Regions from separate parts of the Arthrobacter sp. B0427-1-12 genome, predicted to be linked through region 2. Evidence: riboswitches for the same ligand, from Rfam matches in the RefSeq annotation. Region 2 holds a riboswitch; each other region holds the start of a gene.
What was found. A riboswitch is a leader RNA that binds a small molecule or an ion and turns the genes downstream of it on or off. The one in region 2 is predicted to bind thiamine pyrophosphate.

Region 1 (5,641 bases), on a different contig from region 2:
CGCGCTGATCGCCCTGGGCGTGGTGAATCTGTTCTACCTGCCGCCGGTGGACCTGAGCGGTCGGTTCAATATCTTCCACGCGGTCCGCTTTGCCGGGTACTTCCTGTTCCAGTTGGTCCAGGCCAGTATCGAGGTGTTGTGGCTGGCGGTACGCCGCGGCCCGGAAATCAGGAACGCGGTGGTGGCAGTCCAACTGAGGACACGTTCGGACCTGATCGTCACCGCCGTCGGACATACCCTGTCGCTGATTCCCGGCTCACTGGTGGTGGATGTCGACAGGTCTACGTCAACGCTCTATGTCCACGCCCTCAATGTCTCCAGCGCCCAGGATGCGGCGGATATCCGTGCCGAGATACGGGCATCGGAAGCCCGGCTCATCCGGGTGATGGGCACCAGGGAGGAACTGGAACTGCTGAAAACCGAGGAGAACCTGGACCGGCAACTGACCCCCGCCGGGAGACCCGGAACCGGAAAGCCCGGAAGGAAGAGGCACAACGCATGATGGGCATCGTCCTGATCGTGGTCACGGTCATACTTTCCCTGGCGGCCGTCGGCACCATTTTCCGGATCGCCAAGGGACCGTCCCTGCTGGACCGGGTGGTGGCCGTTGATGTGCTGCTGTCCATCGTCGTTGCCTCCCTGGCCGTGGACATGGCTGTCCGACGGCATCTGGACAATCTGTATCTGCTGGTGGCGCTGAGCTTCGTCGGATTCATCGGTTCCGTCGCGGTGGCCCGCTTTGTCAGGGACAGGCGGACCCATGAACACTGAGACCATCGAGTTCGTGATCGACGCCGTGACGGCGGTGCTGCTGGTCTGCGGCACCCTCCTGTCGCTGGCGGCGGCGATCGGCCTGTGGCGCTTCCCCGACTTGCTCAGCCGAATGCATGCAGCGACCAAGCCCCAGGTGGTGGGCCTGCTGCTGCTTCTGCTGGCTATCGCGGTCCAGATGCGAAGCTGGGCACTGGTGCCTGTGCTCATTCTGGCCTGGCTCTTCCAGCTCCTCACGGTTCCGGTCTCGGCGCATATGGTGGGCCGTGCGGGCTACCGCACCAAGCATCTGCGCAAGGAAACCCTCAGCATCGATGAGCTGGAGGAAGTCGTGGAGCGGGCGGCGCGCCAGCAGGAAGCGGACGCCAGGGCACGCGGAGAACGACGGTAGCGCGCCGCCCGGCGGCCTAAACCTCGTCGCGCGTATGCGTGTACTTCGCGATCGCGCGCTGCGCCGTCCGGCCGGCAATCAGCTGAATCACGGTGGCGACGAAGGTAGTCAGCATGGCCCACAACATGGCCTGCTTCCACGTGTGTTCCAGATCGTCCGTGGACTTTGGGGGCTTGTGCCCTGTCTTCTTTTCCCACGCCTTCGAAATGGCCTTGTTGGCAAGGAAGGCGGCACCCATGCTGATCCCTGTCCCCAATAGCTTGATGATCACGTTCATTGTGGCTCCCCTCGGTCGTTGGTCCAGCGGCATTCCCGCCTTCGGCCGTCTGTCCAAGCCTAGCGCCCGAGGGACCCGCCCCGGGTGCAGCGAGTGGTGGGAGGGCGCGTCGGCGCTAGCTGTGCCTGGCCATCACGTTGGTAGCGGTCGGCTGACGGGTGGGTGGCCGGGCGCCGCAGTGTAGGATGGAGAACGCATTACCAACGACAGGGGAGCGCCGCCTCGGATGCCTGATGGCATCGAAGTGGGCGCTGAGAGTGCGGACCACCGCAGACCCTCGAACCTGCTCCGGTTAGTACCGGCGAAGGGAGTCGAGTTCTCTCAGGTGCCGGCGTGCGCCGGACACCTTCCCCTCCTGAACCTCAGGAGGATAATCCTATGAGCACTGCGAACGCAGTCAGCAAGAAGCCCGTCTACACGTGGCGCGTGGCCGATATCGTCGTGGCCTCCGTTGTGGCCGTCGCCGTCGGCGTCATTTTCTGGGGCTGGTCCACCGGTTACGCCGGGATCTCCGCGGTCACCATCGCCTTCCCGCCCCTCGGGGGACTGTACGGGGGCGGCTGGCTGATCGCCGGCGTCATCGGCGGCCTGATCATCCGCAAGCCGGGCGCCGCCCTGTACTGCGAACTGCTGGCGGCCATCATCGAGGGCTTCCTTGGCACCCACTTCGGCTGGACCGTCGTCATCTCGGGCCTGGTCCAGGGCATGGCGGCCGAACTGGTGTTCGCGGCCTTCCGCTACCGCCGCTGGACCCTGCCGGCGGCCCTGCTGGCCGGCGCCCTGGCCGGCGTCGTCATGGGCACCACCGAAAACCTGCTGTACAACGTGGAATGGGCGGCGCAGTGGAAGCTGGTCTACGTGGTCTTCACGACCATCTCCGGTGCGGTTATCGCCGGGCTGCTGTCCTGGCTCGCGGTGCGGGCACTGGGCCGGACCGGTGTGCTCTCCGGCCTGGCCTCCCGCAAGGCCGCGTCCGAACCGGTCCTCTAATTGGCGTACACAGTGACAGCGGGCCGACTGCAGCGGGCCGCAGCGGCCGGCGTCCGGCCGGCTGCCATCACAGCCTCCGGCTGGGGCTGGCAGCATGCCGGCCGCGGTACGCGTGCCGTCCATGACCTGGACCTGAGTATCGAACCCGGCGAACGCGTGCTGCTCCTCGGCCCGTCAGGGGCGGGAAAATCCACCCTCCTGCACGGCATTGCGGGCGTGCTGGGCGAGGACGAGGACAGCACCGAATCCGGCCGGCTGCTGGTCGACGGTGCGCCGGCCGCAGGGCAGCGTGGCCGTGTGGGGCTGATGCAGCAGGACCCGGAAACCCAGGTGGTGCTGTCCCGGATCGGCGACGACGTCGCCTTCGGCGCGGAGAACCTGTCCGTGCCGCGGGATGAGATCTGGCGCCGCGTGGGCGAGTCGCTCGAGGCGGTGGGCCTGGACCTGCCGCTGGACCACCCGACGTCGTCCCTGTCCGGCGGGCAGAAGCAGCGCCTGGCGCTGGCCGGGATCCTGGCCATGCGGCCGGGCGCCCTGCTGCTGGACGAGCCGACGGCGAACCTGGACCCGGCCGGCGTGCTGGAAGTGCGTGACGCCGTTGTGCGCACCCTCGATGCCACCGGTGCCACGCTGGTGGTGGTGGAGCACCGGGTGGCGGTGTGGGCCGACGTCGTGGACCGCGTTGTGGTGCTCGCCCCCGGCGGCGGGGTGCTGGCGGACGGTGCGCCGCAGGAAGTGCTTACCCGGGCGCGCAGCATGCTGACCGCCGCCGGCGTGTGGGTGCCGGGCTACGTTCCCGCAGTGCGGCCGCGGGCCGCGGTCCCGGCGCACCCGCCGGTCTTGCTGTCCGCACGGGACCTGGGCGTGTCCCGGGAACCGGTACGACGGCGGCACCCGGCCAGGCTGACCGCGTCCGGCATCGACGTGGACGTCAGGCAGGGCGAGGTGCTGAGCGTGACCGGTCCGAACGGGGCCGGCAAATCCACCTTCGCGCTCACACTGGGCGGTCTGCTGGCCGTCCACGAAGGGACCGTAGCAGCGGGGGAGGTTCTACGCCGGGATATGGGCGTGGGCCCGGACCCGTTCGAATGGAGCTCGGCCGAGCTGATTCGCCGGATCGGCACGGTGTTCCAGGAACCGGAACACCAGTTCGTCACCCACCGGGTCCGCGACGAGCTCGCCTTCGGCCCGCGGCAGCTGGCCAGGGCGCGGCAGTCGGCCAGGCCTCGGCGGCCGAAGGAGCAGCCGGCCGGGGACGGATACGTGGAGACCCGCATCGACGAGCTGCTCGAGCGGCTGCGGCTGAGCCAGCTGGCCGACGCCAATCCGTTCACGCTCTCCGGCGGGGAAAAACGCCGGCTGTCCGTGGCCACGGTGCTGGCTGCGAGCCCGGCAGTGCTGGTGCTGGACGAGCCGACCTTCGGCCAGGATGCGAATACCTGGGCGGAACTGGCATCGTTGCTGTCCGAGCTGCTGGACGCGGGCACCGCCGTCGTCTCCGTCACCCACGACGCCGAATTCACCGCGGCGCTGGGCGGGAACCGGCTGCGGCTGGGACCCGCGCAGGCGGCACCCGCCAATGGGGGCCGGCCCACTGGAGGACAGCCCAATGGAGGACGGCCATGAGCACCGCCGCGGAACCCTACGCTTCCACAGTCAAGCGCGGCGGCGCGGTGCTCGCCCGGGCCAATCCCGTGGCCAAGCTGGCTGCGGCTTTCGCCATCACCATCGCCATGGTGCTGACGGTGGACTGGGTCTCCGCCGGCGTCGCGCTGGTTGCGGAGCTGGCCATTCTGCCGCTGACGGGACTGACCTACGGCCGGCTGCTGCGCCGCGGCTGGCCGATCCTCGCGGCGGCGCTGCTGGGTGGCTACAGCACGGCGCTGCTGGCCGAGGACAGCGGGGCCACCGTGCTGGACCTGGGCTTCGCCGTTTTCAGTGAAGGCTCGCTGGCCTCCGGCCTGGCGATCATGCTGCGCGGCCTGGCGATCGCGCTGCCCGGGGTCATGGTGCTGGCCTGCACCGATCCCACCGACCTGGCGGACGGCCTGGCACAGAAACTGAAGCTTCCGCACCGCTTTGTCCTCGGCGCGCTGGCTGCGATGCGGCTGGTGGGGCTGCTGATGGAGGAATGGCGGACCCTCGGCATGGCGCGCCGGGCCCGCGGCGCCGGCTCGCACGGCGGACGGTGGGGACGGTTCCTGGCCCAGCTGGGGCAGGGGCTGGCGCTGCTGGTGCAGGCGATCCGGCGCGCCACCCGTCTGGCCGTCACCATGGAGGCCCGCGGCTTCGGCGGCCGCCACCGGACCTGGGCGCGGCCGAGCATCTACTCCGGCATCGACGCCTGGGTATACCTGGCCGGCGTCGTCATTGCTGTGGGATCCGTCGGTGCCGCGATGGCGGCCGGTACCTGGAATCCCATCTGGCAATAGCGGCCCGCCGCCGCCCAGGCGCTGGCTCCGCTGTACGCGCACGAATACGCGCGTATTCGTGCGTGAACTGCGAGAGTGAACCGGGGTAAAGGGGCAGGGGGGGCGTCAGCCGCCGTTGCGTGAACCCTGGGCGTAGAGTTCGGCCAGCTCCGCAGTCAGCTGCCGGAACAGTTCCGGCGACTTTCCGATCCGCTGCCCGTCGATGTGGTTGACCGGAGCCAGCATGCGGATGCTCGAAATCAGCCACACCCCGTCCGCCTCGAGCAGGTCGTGCGGTTCCAGCGGGCCGTAGCCCAGCTGCCAGCCGGCCTTCTCCGCGGCGGCGAACAGCGCGCCCTGGGAAGTTCCGGGCAGGATACCGCTCTGCAGCAGCGGGGTGACCAGCGTCTTGACCCCGTCGCGGACCGTGGCCATGAGGACCGTGGAGGTCGGTCCTTCGAGGACCTTGCCGTCGGAGCTGGTGAAGATCACTTCCTCGGCGCCGTGCAGCCTGGCGTAGCGCAGCGCCGCCATGTTGACCGCATAGGAGAGGGTCTTGGCGCCCAGCAGCAGCCAGGGCGCACGGTCCGCCAGCGTGCTGTCATAGCCGCGGTCCAGGAAGATTGCATCGACGCCGTTCTCGCGCTGCTGCCTGCTTGAGGCCGCCGGCAGCGAGACCTGCACCCAGGCGGTCGGCTGGCCGCCCTCGTCGCCGCGGGTGGCAATCAGCTTGACCACGGCCTCCGGGGCACCCGGCTGGTCGTGCGTGCGGAACTCGGTGACCGCCGTCGCAATGGCCCG
Region 2 (5,641 bases):
GGACATCCTGTGCAGAACCCATTGAAAGCGCCTCCCGCCGTCCCGCAGCCGGGCGCCGCCCCAGGCCGCTCCTAGAGGTCCGGACGGCCTTCCGTCTGCGACGAGGCCAGGGCATGCTGGCGTTTGGGAATGCGTCCGGCTTGCGCGGCCAGCCTACCGCCGATCACCGCATGTTTGAAGGCCTCGGCCATCCGGACCGGATCCTGGGCGCGGGTGACCGCGGTAGCCAGCAGGACGGCGTCGCACCCCAACTCCATCGCCAGGGCGGCATCCGAGGCGGTGCCGATGCCGGCGTCGAGCACCACCGGCACCTGCGCCCGCGCGACGATCAGTTCGATGTTGTGCGGATTCAGAATGCCCAGGCCGGTCCCGATCGGCGCGCCGAGCGGCATGACCGCGGCGGCGCCCAGCTGCTCCAGCCGGCGCGCGAGCACGGGATCGTCGTTGGTGTAAGCGAACACCTTGAATCCGCGGTTCACCAGCATCTCGGTGGCGTCCACCAGTTCGACGGCGTCCGGCAGCAGCGTCTGCTCGTCCGCGATCACCTCCAGCTTCACCCAGTCCGTCTCCAGCGCTTCCCGGGCCAGCTCGGCGGTCATGACCGCCTCCCGCGCGGTGAAGCAGCCGGCGGTGTTGGGCAGCACGCGGATATTGTGTTCCAGCAGCAGGTCGAACAAGGAGCCGCCCACTTCGGGGCTGTACCGCCGCATGGCCACCGTGGTCAGTTCGGTCCCGGATGCCACCAGTGCCGCACCCAGCCCGTCGAGGCTGGGCGCGCCGCCGGTGCCCATGATCAGGCGCGAGTCCAGTGCGACGCCGTCGATCACCAGGGCGTCGGTGCCGGCTTCCTGCTGGGTTTCCGCTGTGGTTCCGCCGTTGATGCTCATTCCTTAGCCTCCCTGTACCGCGGTGACGAGTTCGACGTCGTCACCGGCCTTGATTGCCGTTGCCGCCCAGCTGCCGCGCGGCACGACCTCCGAGTTCAGCGCCACGGCGACGCCGAGCCGCGCTCCGTCCTCGGGCTGTCCGCCGGGGTCCAGCGGCCGTCCGGTCACGCTGGCCACCAGGTCGAGCAGCATGGTGCCGCTGTCCACCGCGTGTGCTTTGCCGTTGAGGGTGATTGTCATGATGTCGCTCCAGACGTTGCCGTGACAGGGTTCGAGGGATGGGAAAAGCGGTCGGGCCGGAATTGACGGTGTGCCGGGTCTGCCGGTTTGCCGTCGACCAGGTCTGCGCAGATGCGTGCGGCAATGGGTGCCAGAAGGACGCCGTGGCGGAAGAACCCGGTGGCGATGATCAGCCCGGGGACATCAGCCCGTCCCAGCAGCGGTGCGTTGTCCGGCGTTCCCGGGCGGGCGCGGCACGTCGCCTCGAGCAGTTCCAGCTCCGCTACGGCCGGCACCAGCTGCTGGGCATCGCGCAGCAGCTCGTAGACCCCGCCCGCGGAAACCGCGGCGGACCCGTCCTCGCGCTGGGTGGCTCCGATGACCACGGTGCCGTCCTCGCGCGGGACCAGGTACGCGGGCAAGCCGCGTACCAGCCCCCGCACGGTCGCGGTGACCAGCGGACGCAGGTGCTCCGGCACCGCCAGGCGCAGGATGTCGCCGTAGACCGGCCGCAGCGGCAGTTTCAGTCCGTCCGGCAGCCCGTCCAGGCCGGCCGCTCCCAGTCCGTTCGCCAGCACTACCTCGTCCGTTTCGATGGTGGCACCGCCGGCCAGCCGGACGCCTGTGACCGTGCCGGACTCGTTCCTGAGCAACCCCGCGGCGCTGGCAGGCACGAGGTCGGCCTGAGGATAATGCTGCAAAGCGGCCAGCAGGGCGGCCGCCAGGCGGCGCGGATCCACCTGGTGGTCGTCCGGAATGCGGAAGACGCCCGAAAGCTGCGGCCCCAGCATGGGCTCCTGCCGGCGGGCCTGGCGGACAGTCAGTTCTTCAACCTGCAGGCCCTGGACCAGCTGGGCTTCCTTCAGGTCGGCGAGCGCCCGGCGGTCCGCGGCGTCAAGGCCCACGACCAGGGTTTCGGTGGCCAGGTAGCCGGTCCGCTCCCCCGTCTGCTTCTCCAGCGCCGCGGTGAATTCCGGATACAGGCCGGCAGAGGCACGGGTGAGCGTGAGCAGGTTTTCTTCCTGGTAGTGCAGCTCGCTCACGGCCGCCAGCATCCCCGCGGCGGCGTGCGTGGCCCCCTGCGCGGGGGCCTGATCGATGAGCGTCACGCGGTGGCCGCGGCGGATGGTCTCCCAGGCAATGGCCAGACCGATGACTCCGCCGCCGACGACGGCGACATGTGCAGACATTGAAATGATCCTTCCCTACGCCGGCATGACCCGGATCAGGTGAAACGGTCGGCGTCGAACGCCCTCTCAGCCCTGGCAGGTACGCGGTGCGCTCCAGGCGCATCCCGCACCGCGGGCTCCCGCAGTGTCCCCCAAGTCTACGGCCAGTCGGGCGGCGCACGCCAAGGCAGCCGGCTGGACGGGGCATCCCGTAACCTAGGAACCATGTCTTTGGATCCCGCCGCTCTTGATTCGGCGTCGCTTGCTTCGGCGTCGCTTGCTTCCGCCCAGCTCTATCTGTGCACCGACTCCAGGCCCGCCCAGGACGATTTTGAACAGTTCGTGGACGCGGCCTACGCCGGGGGCGTGGACATTATCCAGCTGCGGGACAAGCAGATCGACCCGGCCCGGGAGCTGGAGCTCCTCGACGTGCTGAGGACCGTGGCCGGCCGCCATGGCAAGCCGTTCGCGGTCAACGACCGCGCGGACATCGCAGCACTGTCCGGGGCAAGCGTCTTCCACGTCGGCCAGGAGGATCTGCCCGTTGCCGCGGCACGGCGGCTGCTGGGACCCGATGTAGCCATCGGGCTGTCCACCCATACGCCTGCGCAGGCGGCGGCTGCCATGGATGCGGCGGAGCTGGACTACTTCTGCACCGGCCCGCTCTGGGCCACGCCCACCAAACCCGGCCGGGCCGCCGTCGGACTGGAACTGGTGGCCTCCACGGCACGCCGGCAGGCCGAAACCGGCTCGGTGCGCCCATGGTTCGCCATCGGTGGCATCGACCATTCGAATGTGGAGCAGGTGGTCGACGCCGGGGCGCACCGCATCGTCGTCGTCCGCGCCATTACGGAAGCGGAGGATCCCGCGGAAGCCGCACGCACCCTCCGCGCCCTGCTCCCCGGACTGCTGGCAGTTCGCTGAACTTCAGGCAGTCAGGCCCAGCGCGTGCATCCGGCGTGAATGATTGGCGGTGAGCCGGGACAGCAGCGGCGCCACGGCGTCCGAGTCCTGCTGCGCTCCCTTGCCGGCCTGCATCAACTCTCCCAGGAATGAGCGTTCGACGCCGATCCGCTGGGTCTGGATCAGGGCCTCGCCCACCAGCCGCCGGCCCCAGAGCGCGAGCCTGGAGCCGAGCGCAGGATCCTCCGCCAGGGCAGTGCGCAGCCGGCCGAGCAGGACGTCGCCCTGTTCCTGGTCATGGATCCGGTCAATCAGTTCCCTGGTGTCCGGGTCCAGCCGGTCGGCGACGGTGCGGTAGAAATCGGCGGAGATTGCGTCGTTGACGTAGGCCTTCATCAGGGACTCATACCAGTCCCCCGGCCGCGTCCGCTGATGGTAGGCATCGATGGCCGGCTGGAACGGTGCCATCGCTGTTTCGACGTCCGCACCCATCCCGGCCAGCCGCTCGCTGACCAGCTCATAATGCCGGAATTCGGTCACCGCCATCCGGCCCAGCGTGGCCCGGTCATGGAGCGTGGGTGAGAACCGCGCATCGAAGGAGAGCCGCTCGAAGGCGGACAGCTCGCCGTACGCCATGACGCCGAAGAGATCGGCGAGGAACCGTCGGTAGCCGGCGTCCGCGAGCCGGCACGCCGCTGCTGAGGGCACTGTTGTCATGCTTCCAAGCGTACCTGCGGTGAAACGACGGTACGCTAAGGTTTGTGCCGTACTCACATCTCGATGTCCGGGTCGGCAGGCCGCAGCACGTGCTGGCACAGTCGCTGCGCGACCTGCGGACCGAGCTGGGACTGCAGGCTGAGTTCCCGCCGGAGGTCCTGCGGGAGGCGGAGCAGTCCGTCGCGCGGCACCAGCTGCCCGAATCCGACTTGACCGGGCTGCATTTCGTCACCATCGACCCTCCCACCTCCACGGACCTGGACCAAGCGCTCTACCTTGAACGCAAGGGCACCGGCTACCGGGCCTGGTACGCGATCGCGGATGTGCCATCCTTCGTCCCTGCCGGCGGCGCCCTCGACGCGGCGACACGCCGCCGCGGCCAGACGGTCTACGCCCCGGATGGACGGATCCCGCTGCATCCGGAAATCATCAGTGAGGATGCCGGCAGCCTGCTGGCCGACGAAATTCGCGCTGCCTTCGTCTGGGAATTCGAGCTGGACCCGGCTGCAGAGGTCCTCTCCACCCACGTGCGGCGCGCCCGGGTCCGCAGCGTGGCCAAGCTAAACTACCAGGAAGTCCAGCAGGACATCGACTCCGGCGGCGCGCCCGAATCCCTCATGCTGCTGGAGGAAATCGGCCTGAAGCGGATCGAACTGGAACGCAAACGGGGCGGCGCGAACCTGAACATGCCGGAACAGGAAATCGTGCACGACGGCGAACACTACTTCATCGTGGCGCGTCCGCAGCTGCCGGTGGAGGACTGGAACGCGCAGATCTCCCTCATGACCGGCATGGCCGCTGCCCAGCTCATGCTTGAAGGCAAGGTCGGAATCCTGCGCACCATGCCGAAGGCCGACGAGCAGGCCGAAATGCGTTTCCGCCGCCAGACGGAGGCGCTGGGGCACCCTTGGGGGGACGGGCTGCCCTACGGCGACTACCTGCGCACCCTGGACGCAACGAACCCCAGGCATCTGGCGCTGATGCATGCGGCGGGCTCGCTGTTCCGCGGGGCGGACTACACACCGTTCGACGGCGAGCTGCCCGAGGACTCGATCCAGGCCGCGATCGCCGCACCGTATGCCCATACGACGGCGCCGCTGCGGCGCCTGGTGGACCGCTTCGTGCTCGTGATCTGCGAGGCCCTGTGCGCCGGCCGGGAAGTGCCGGCGGCGGTCCGCGCCGCGCTTCCGCTCCTGCCCGGCCTGATGGCGGCCTCGGACCAGCTCGCGTCCCGGCTGGACCGCGGGGCCCTCGACGCCGTCGAAGCGGCGCTGCTGAGCAACCATGTGGGCCAGGAATTCGACGCCGTAGTCCTGTCCGGCTCCCGCCCCGGCCGCAACGGAAACGGCAACGGTAACGGAACCGACGCCGGCGCTAACGCGAACGGGAACGGGAACGGGAACGGGAACAACGGCCGGAACGGGTACAAACCCTCCGGCGTCATCCAGCTCACGGAACCGGCGGTCACAGCCAAGTGCGACGGCGTCATGGAATCCGGCACCCACGTCCGGGTCCGGTTGCTGACCGCGGACATCGTCAAACGCCGGATCCGCTTCGAACTGGTCTGACGGACGGAATAACACATATGACGGGCGGCAAACAGGGCAGGGGGCTATTGCCGGTAGAATGGAAACCGTAGTAATGGATGCCCGGTCGTCAGTATCAGTTGTTATGACCCGCAAACCTACGCGATCTTGAATTCTTCAGGAGCCGGCACTGTTTCCCATCCAGTGCCTGCTTGCAGTT
Region 3 (5,641 bases), on a different contig from region 2:
GGCGCCGGGGCGCTCCACGGGTTCGCGTCCCCGCGGGCCGACCAGACTTCCCGGCTCTCCGCTGCCAGACTACAAACGCTCCCCCCGCACGGGAAGACCCGCCGTACCGGGGGACCCGTTCTTTGGAGGGCCGCCGCCGGCTAGCGGTCGTCCTGCTCGTACACGTCCGGGATGCCGTCGTGGTCGGTGTCGACCTGTTCTTCGGCTTCGATCCGGCGGTAGTGCTCGTTGCGGGCGAGCAGGATTGCTGCTGCGAGCAGCGCTGCGAGCAGGGAGGCGGCGAGGATGGCGACCTTGGCGTGGTCATTGGCGGGGCTGCCCAGCCCGAAGCTCAGCTCGGCCACCAGCAGCGAGACGGTGAACCCGATCCCGGCCAGCAGGCTGATACCGGTCAGGTCGATCCATTTCAGGGAAGGATCAAGCCGGGCGCGGGTGAATCTGGCCATCACCCAGGTGGTGGCCACGATACCGACGGGCTTGCCCAGCACTAGCCCGGCAATGATGCCCAGGGCCACCGTGTCGGCCAGCGCGGCGGCGAGGCCTTCGATACCGCCGATGGCCACGCCGGCGGAGAAGAAGGCGAAGACGGGCACGGCAAACCCGGCGGAGACGGGCCGGATGCGGTGTTCGAGGACTTCGGCCAGCCCAGGACCGGCTTCGGGGCCGCTGGAGCGGCTGCGCAGGACCGGGACGGTGAAGCCGAGCACGACCCCGGCGACGGTGGCGTGGATGCCGGAGGCGTGCAGCAGCGCCCAGGCGGTCATGCCGATCGGCAGCAGGATCAGCCAGGCGGTGGCGGGTGTGCGGCCGAAGAAGCGGCGGTATTTTTGGGCTAGGAAGGCGTAGACGGCCACGGGGATCAGGGTCAGCAGCAGCGGGCCGGTGTGGATGTCGCCGGTGTAGAAGAAGGCGATGATGGCGATGGCGATCAGGTCATCGACCACGGCCAGGGTGAGCAGGAAGATCCGCAGCGCGGTGGGCAGGTGCGAGCCGATCACGGCCAGCACGGCCACGGCGAAGGCGATGTCGGTGGCGGTGGGAATGGCCCAGCCGCGCAGCGTGTCGGGGTTGGCCCAGTTGAGCCCGGCGTAGATCAGTGCCGGAACGGCTACCCCGCCGATGGCCGCGGTCACCGGGACGACCGCTTTGGCCGGCTGGCGCAGGTCGCCTGCGACGAACTCGCGTTTGAGTTCCAGTCCGACCAGGAAGAAGAAGACCGCCAGCAGCCCGTCGGCCGCCCAGGCGCCCAGGCTCAGGTCCAGGTGCCAGGGCTCGTAGCCGATCTTAAAGTCGCGTAGCGCGAAATAGCTGTCTGAAGCCGGGGAGTTGGCCCAGATCAGGGCAATGAGGGCGGCGGCGACGAGCAGGGCCCCGCCGACGGTTTCCCTGCGCAGGATTTCCCCGATGCGCAGCGCCTCGGCGTAGCTGCCCCGGCCCAGGACAGGGGGCTGAGGACGGGGGGTGGGGGTTGGTGCGGCCATGGACGGCTCCTTAGGGGCAGATCGACAATAAACGTGCCGACCAGACTTCCCGGCTCACCGCTTACCACCATACCCCGTGCTGTTCTCCCGGCCGCAGAGGGTTCCCCCGGCGGCCGGCCGTCTTCAGGTCAGTATCGGCCGCGCCGCAGGGCTCGCCGGCATGTTTTCGCGCATCAGGACGCCAGCGGCGGTCAACCCGATGATGTCCGCCTCCTTGCCGTGCTGGCGGTGCTTCCCGGTGCTGGTGTTCAGGGCCGCGATGCAGCAAGTACCTCAGAGGCAGGCGTCTGTCAGGCCGGTCCCTCAGCGGAGACTGCCTGACTGGCTGAGCGGCGGAACGGATGCTGAATCTCCTTTGCAGCGGCGCTGAAGCGTCGGGCGGCAGCGTGCCGCAACAGCGCGGGGCACCGGTGCAGGCGCTGGCCGGGGCGGGACCGGTTTCATCAGCTCAGTGCAGCGGGCCGAACCTGCTTCCCTCTATCGGCACGCGCGATGCACTCGGGACGGCAGGACTCGAGGCGCCAGGTGTTGGGAGCGTTTTCTGCGCTGTGATGGACTCGGCGGCGCCGTGGAGGCCGTCATAGGATGCACCTACGGCCCGCTGTCGCTGCACTTGTGCGGCGGGTACCTGAGAGCCCTAACACGGAAGAAGATCCGTCATGTCCCACACCCAGGCCCCGTGGCGGCCCAAAGCCCAACGGGAACGTTTCTGGCTGCTGGCGTCCGGACGCGATTTTCTCGACAGGATCGCACGCAGCTCACCGGCACGGCTGGCGCTGATCGTTTTCGCTCTGGTCGTTCTGCTGTTCGCCTCGGTCCTGACCCTGCCGGCCGCGGCAGCGGACGGCCGGCCGACGCCGCTGCACGATGCGATGTTCACCGCCGTGTCGGCGGTGACGGTGACCGGGCTGACCACGGTCAACACCGCCGTGCACTGGTCCTTCTTCGGGCAGCTGGTGATCCTCATCGGCATCCAGGTCGGCGGTCTGGGCATCATTACGCTGGCCTCCATGCTGGCCATGGCGGTCGGACGCCAGTTCGGTCTGCGCGGAAAACTGCTGGCGCAGGAGGGCATCAGCACCGGGCGTCTGGGGGAGGTCGGCGGCCTGCTGCGGACGGTGGTGCAGACCTCCCTGGTTCTGGAGCTGGTCATCGCCCTGTTCCTGGTGCCGCGGTTCATTATCGTGGACGGAAATCTGGCCGAAGGGGTGTGGCACGGGCTGTTCTACGCGATTTCCGCCTTCAATAACGCCGGGTTCGTCGCGCATCCGGACGGACTGATGGATTTCACCGGCGACTGGTGGATCCTCATCCCCATCATGGCCGGGGTCTTTGTCGGCAGTCTCGGGTTCCCGGTCTACATGGTCCTGCTGGCCTCCCGGGGAAATGTACGCCGGTGGAACCTGCACACCAAGCTCACCGTGGCCCTCAGTCTGATCCTCTTCACCTTCGGCGCGCTGCTCTGGGGTGCCCTTGAATGGTTCAACTCGGAAACCATCGCGGGTATGAGCACCGGAGACAAAATCTTCAACGCCCTGTTCTCCTCCGTCATGATGCGCTCGGGCGGCTTCAACATCATCGACACCGCCGCGTCCAGCCCGGCCACCCTGCTGGTCACCGATGCCCTGATGTTCGCCGGCGGCGGCTCGGCCTCCACGGCCGGAGGCATCAAGGTCACGACCCTGGCCGTGCTGTTTTTGGCCATCATCGCCGAAGCCCGCGGCACCCGGCACGTCAGCTCGTTCCACCGGACCATTCCCGAAGGCGCGCTCCGGGTCGCCATCAGCGTGACCTTCCTCGGCGCCACCCTGGTGCTGCTGGCCACGGGCATCCTATTGGTAAGCAATGAAGCACCGCTGGAGCGGGTCCTCTTCGAAGTCATTTCCGGCTTCGCCACCTGCGGGCTCAGCGTAGGTCTCAGCGCCGAACTCGATCCGCTCGGAAAGTACGTGATCTCGGCCCTCATGTTCGCCGGACGCATCGGCCCCATCAGTCTCGCCGCCGCACTGACCCTCAAACAAGCCACCGTGCTCTACCGCTACCCGGACGAAAGGCCCATCATCGGTTGATCCCGGTTCCGCCTCATTTTCCGGGCCGGCCATCGCTTTGCGGTCCAGAGTCACCCCGTCGTCCCGGCCGGATAGGGCTCCAACGACCTGCAGGTGCATGACGGGACGGCACCGGTGAACGTTTCCCAGGAGCCGTGACACCGGCATTGTCGGCTGGTGCTCAGTCCGGTTTTGCACGCTCCGCGCCCGGGAACGGACCGCCCTGAACGCCGGCAGATCCGGTAGGCCCCGGGCAGCGTGCTGCTGCCCCTGGCCAGCCTCGGTAACAGGACTGGTGCTTTTGGCGGGACCGTAGCCGGTGTTAGGGTCGTCTCATCCACACGGGAGCCCTGTTGCAGGGGCTGAGATCGGGCTGATGCAGTCCGCGACCGTCGAACCTGTCCGGGTAATGCCGGCGAAGGAAGTAGGAAAACCTCAATGAATGCAATCAACTCGCATGTCCTGGCCTATGTCCGCGATCCCGAACACCGGATCAATGTCCCGGTCACCGAAATCGCCCTGGAGGACTCCCCCAATGGCGCGGCGAATCCTCCGCTGCGGGTGTACCGCACCGCCGGCCCGGGCAGCGACCCGGTCCGCGGCCTGGCACCGCTGCGCGCCGGCTGGATTACCGGACGCGGCGACGTGCAGGAATATTCCGGCCGGGAACGCAACCTGCTCGATGACGGCAAAACGGCCGTGCGCCGCGGGGCGGCCTCAGCGGAGTGGAAAGGCGCCAGGCCCCGGCCGCTGCGCGCGGCCGCCGGCCGGACGGTCACCCAGATGCACTACGCCCGGGCCGGGATCATCACCGAGGAAATGCGGTTCGTGGCCCTGCGGGAGAACTGCGACGTCGAACTGGTCCGCTCCGAACTGGCCGCCGGCCGGGCCATCATCCCGGCCAACATCAACCACCCCGAATCCGAACCGATGATCATCGGGAAGGCCTTTTTGGTCAAGATCAACGCCAACATCGGCAACTCCGCGGTCACCAGCTCCATCGCCGAGGAAGTCGACAAGCTGCAGTGGGCCACCAAGTGGGGTGCGGACACCGTCATGGACCTGTCCACCGGAGACGACATCCACACCACCCGTGAATGGATCATCCGCAACTCCCCCGTGCCCATCGGCACCGTCCCCATCTACCAGGCGCTGGAAAAGGTCAACGGCCAGGCCAACGACCTGACCTGGGAGATTTTCCGGGACACCGTGATCGAACAGTGCGAGCAGGGCGTGGACTACATGACCATCCACGCCGGTGTGCTGCTGCGCTACGTGCCGCTGACCGCCGACCGGGTCACCGGCATCGTCTCCCGCGGCGGATCCATCATGGCCGGCTGGTGCCTGGCCCACCACCGGGAAAACTTCCTCTACACCCACTTCGACGAACTCTGCGAGATCTTCGCCCGCTACGACGTGGCCTTCTCCCTCGGCGACGGCCTGCGGCCCGGCTCCATCGCCGACGCGAACGACGCCGCCCAGTTCGCCGAACTGGACACCCTCGCCGAGCTGACCGAACAGGCATGGAAGCATGACGTGCAGGTCATGGTCGAAGGCCCCGGCCACATCCCCTTCCACCTGGTCCGGGAGAACGTCGAACGCCAGCAGCAACTGTGCCACGGCGCCCCGTTCTACACCCTCGGCCCGCTCGTGACCGACGTCGCCCCCGGCTATGACCACATCACCTCCGCCATCGGCGCCACCGAAATCGCCCGTTACGGCACCGCCATGCTGTGCTACGTCACCCCGAAGGAGCACCTGGGCCTGCCCAACAGGGACGATGTGAAGACCGGAGTCATCACCTACAAGATCGCAGCCCACGCCGCGGACCTGGCCAAGGGCCACCCCGGCGCCCGCGACCGGGACGACGCGCTGTCCAAGGCCCGCTTCGAATTCCGCTGGCGCGACCAGTTCGCCCTGTCCCTGGACCCGGAAACCGCCGAAGCGTTCCACGACGAAACACTGCCGGCCGAACCGGCCAAGACCGCCCACTTCTGCTCCATGTGCGGACCCAAGTTCTGCTCCATGCGCATCTCCCAGGACATCCGCGACCAGTTCGGCGGCACAGCCGCGCAGGAAGCCATCGCCGGCATGAACACCAAATCCGCCGAA

Region 1: linked by a shared signal. The riboswitch ahead of AC5RWU_RS01160 (ECF transporter S component) and the one ahead of thiO (glycine oxidase ThiO) in region 2 are both predicted to bind thiamine pyrophosphate.
Region 3: linked by a shared signal. The riboswitch ahead of thiC (phosphomethylpyrimidine synthase ThiC) and the one ahead of thiO (glycine oxidase ThiO) in region 2 are both predicted to bind thiamine pyrophosphate.

Annotation. Positions count from the first base shown of each region.
Region 1 covers NZ_JBNHIC010000001.1:219,361-225,001, forward strand. The annotation lists gene AC5RWU_RS01140 (Na+/H+ antiporter subunit E) at 1-502, shown strand, start outside; gene AC5RWU_RS01145 (MrpF/PhaF family protein) at 499-771, shown strand; gene mnhG (monovalent cation/H(+) antiporter subunit G) at 761-1,162, shown strand; gene AC5RWU_RS01155 (DUF4235 domain-containing protein) at 1,179-1,439, opposite strand; TPP riboswitch at 1,638-1,766, shown strand; gene AC5RWU_RS01160 (ECF transporter S component) at 1,818-2,429, shown strand; gene AC5RWU_RS01165 (ABC transporter ATP-binding protein) at 2,442-4,055, shown strand; gene AC5RWU_RS01170 (energy-coupling factor transporter transmembrane component T family protein) at 4,052-4,861, shown strand; gene AC5RWU_RS01175 (aminodeoxychorismate lyase) at 4,967-5,641, opposite strand, start outside.
Region 2 covers NZ_JBNHIC010000002.1:153,824-159,464, reverse strand. The annotation lists gene AC5RWU_RS02970 (4a-hydroxytetrahydrobiopterin dehydratase) at 1-22, opposite strand, end outside; gene AC5RWU_RS02965 (thiazole synthase) at 72-887, opposite strand; gene thiS (sulfur carrier protein ThiS) at 891-1,127, opposite strand; gene thiO (glycine oxidase ThiO) at 1,124-2,296, opposite strand; TPP riboswitch at 2,292-2,429, opposite strand; gene thiE (thiamine phosphate synthase) at 2,501-3,199, shown strand; gene AC5RWU_RS02945 (ferritin-like fold-containing protein) at 3,203-3,895, opposite strand; gene AC5RWU_RS02940 (RNB domain-containing ribonuclease) at 3,940-5,463, shown strand.
Region 3 covers NZ_JBNHIC010000078.1:6,174-11,814, forward strand. The annotation lists gene nhaA (Na+/H+ antiporter NhaA) at 141-1,481, opposite strand; gene AC5RWU_RS22410 (TrkH family potassium uptake protein) at 2,141-3,550, shown strand; TPP riboswitch at 3,861-3,970, shown strand; gene thiC (phosphomethylpyrimidine synthase ThiC) at 3,968-5,641, shown strand, end outside.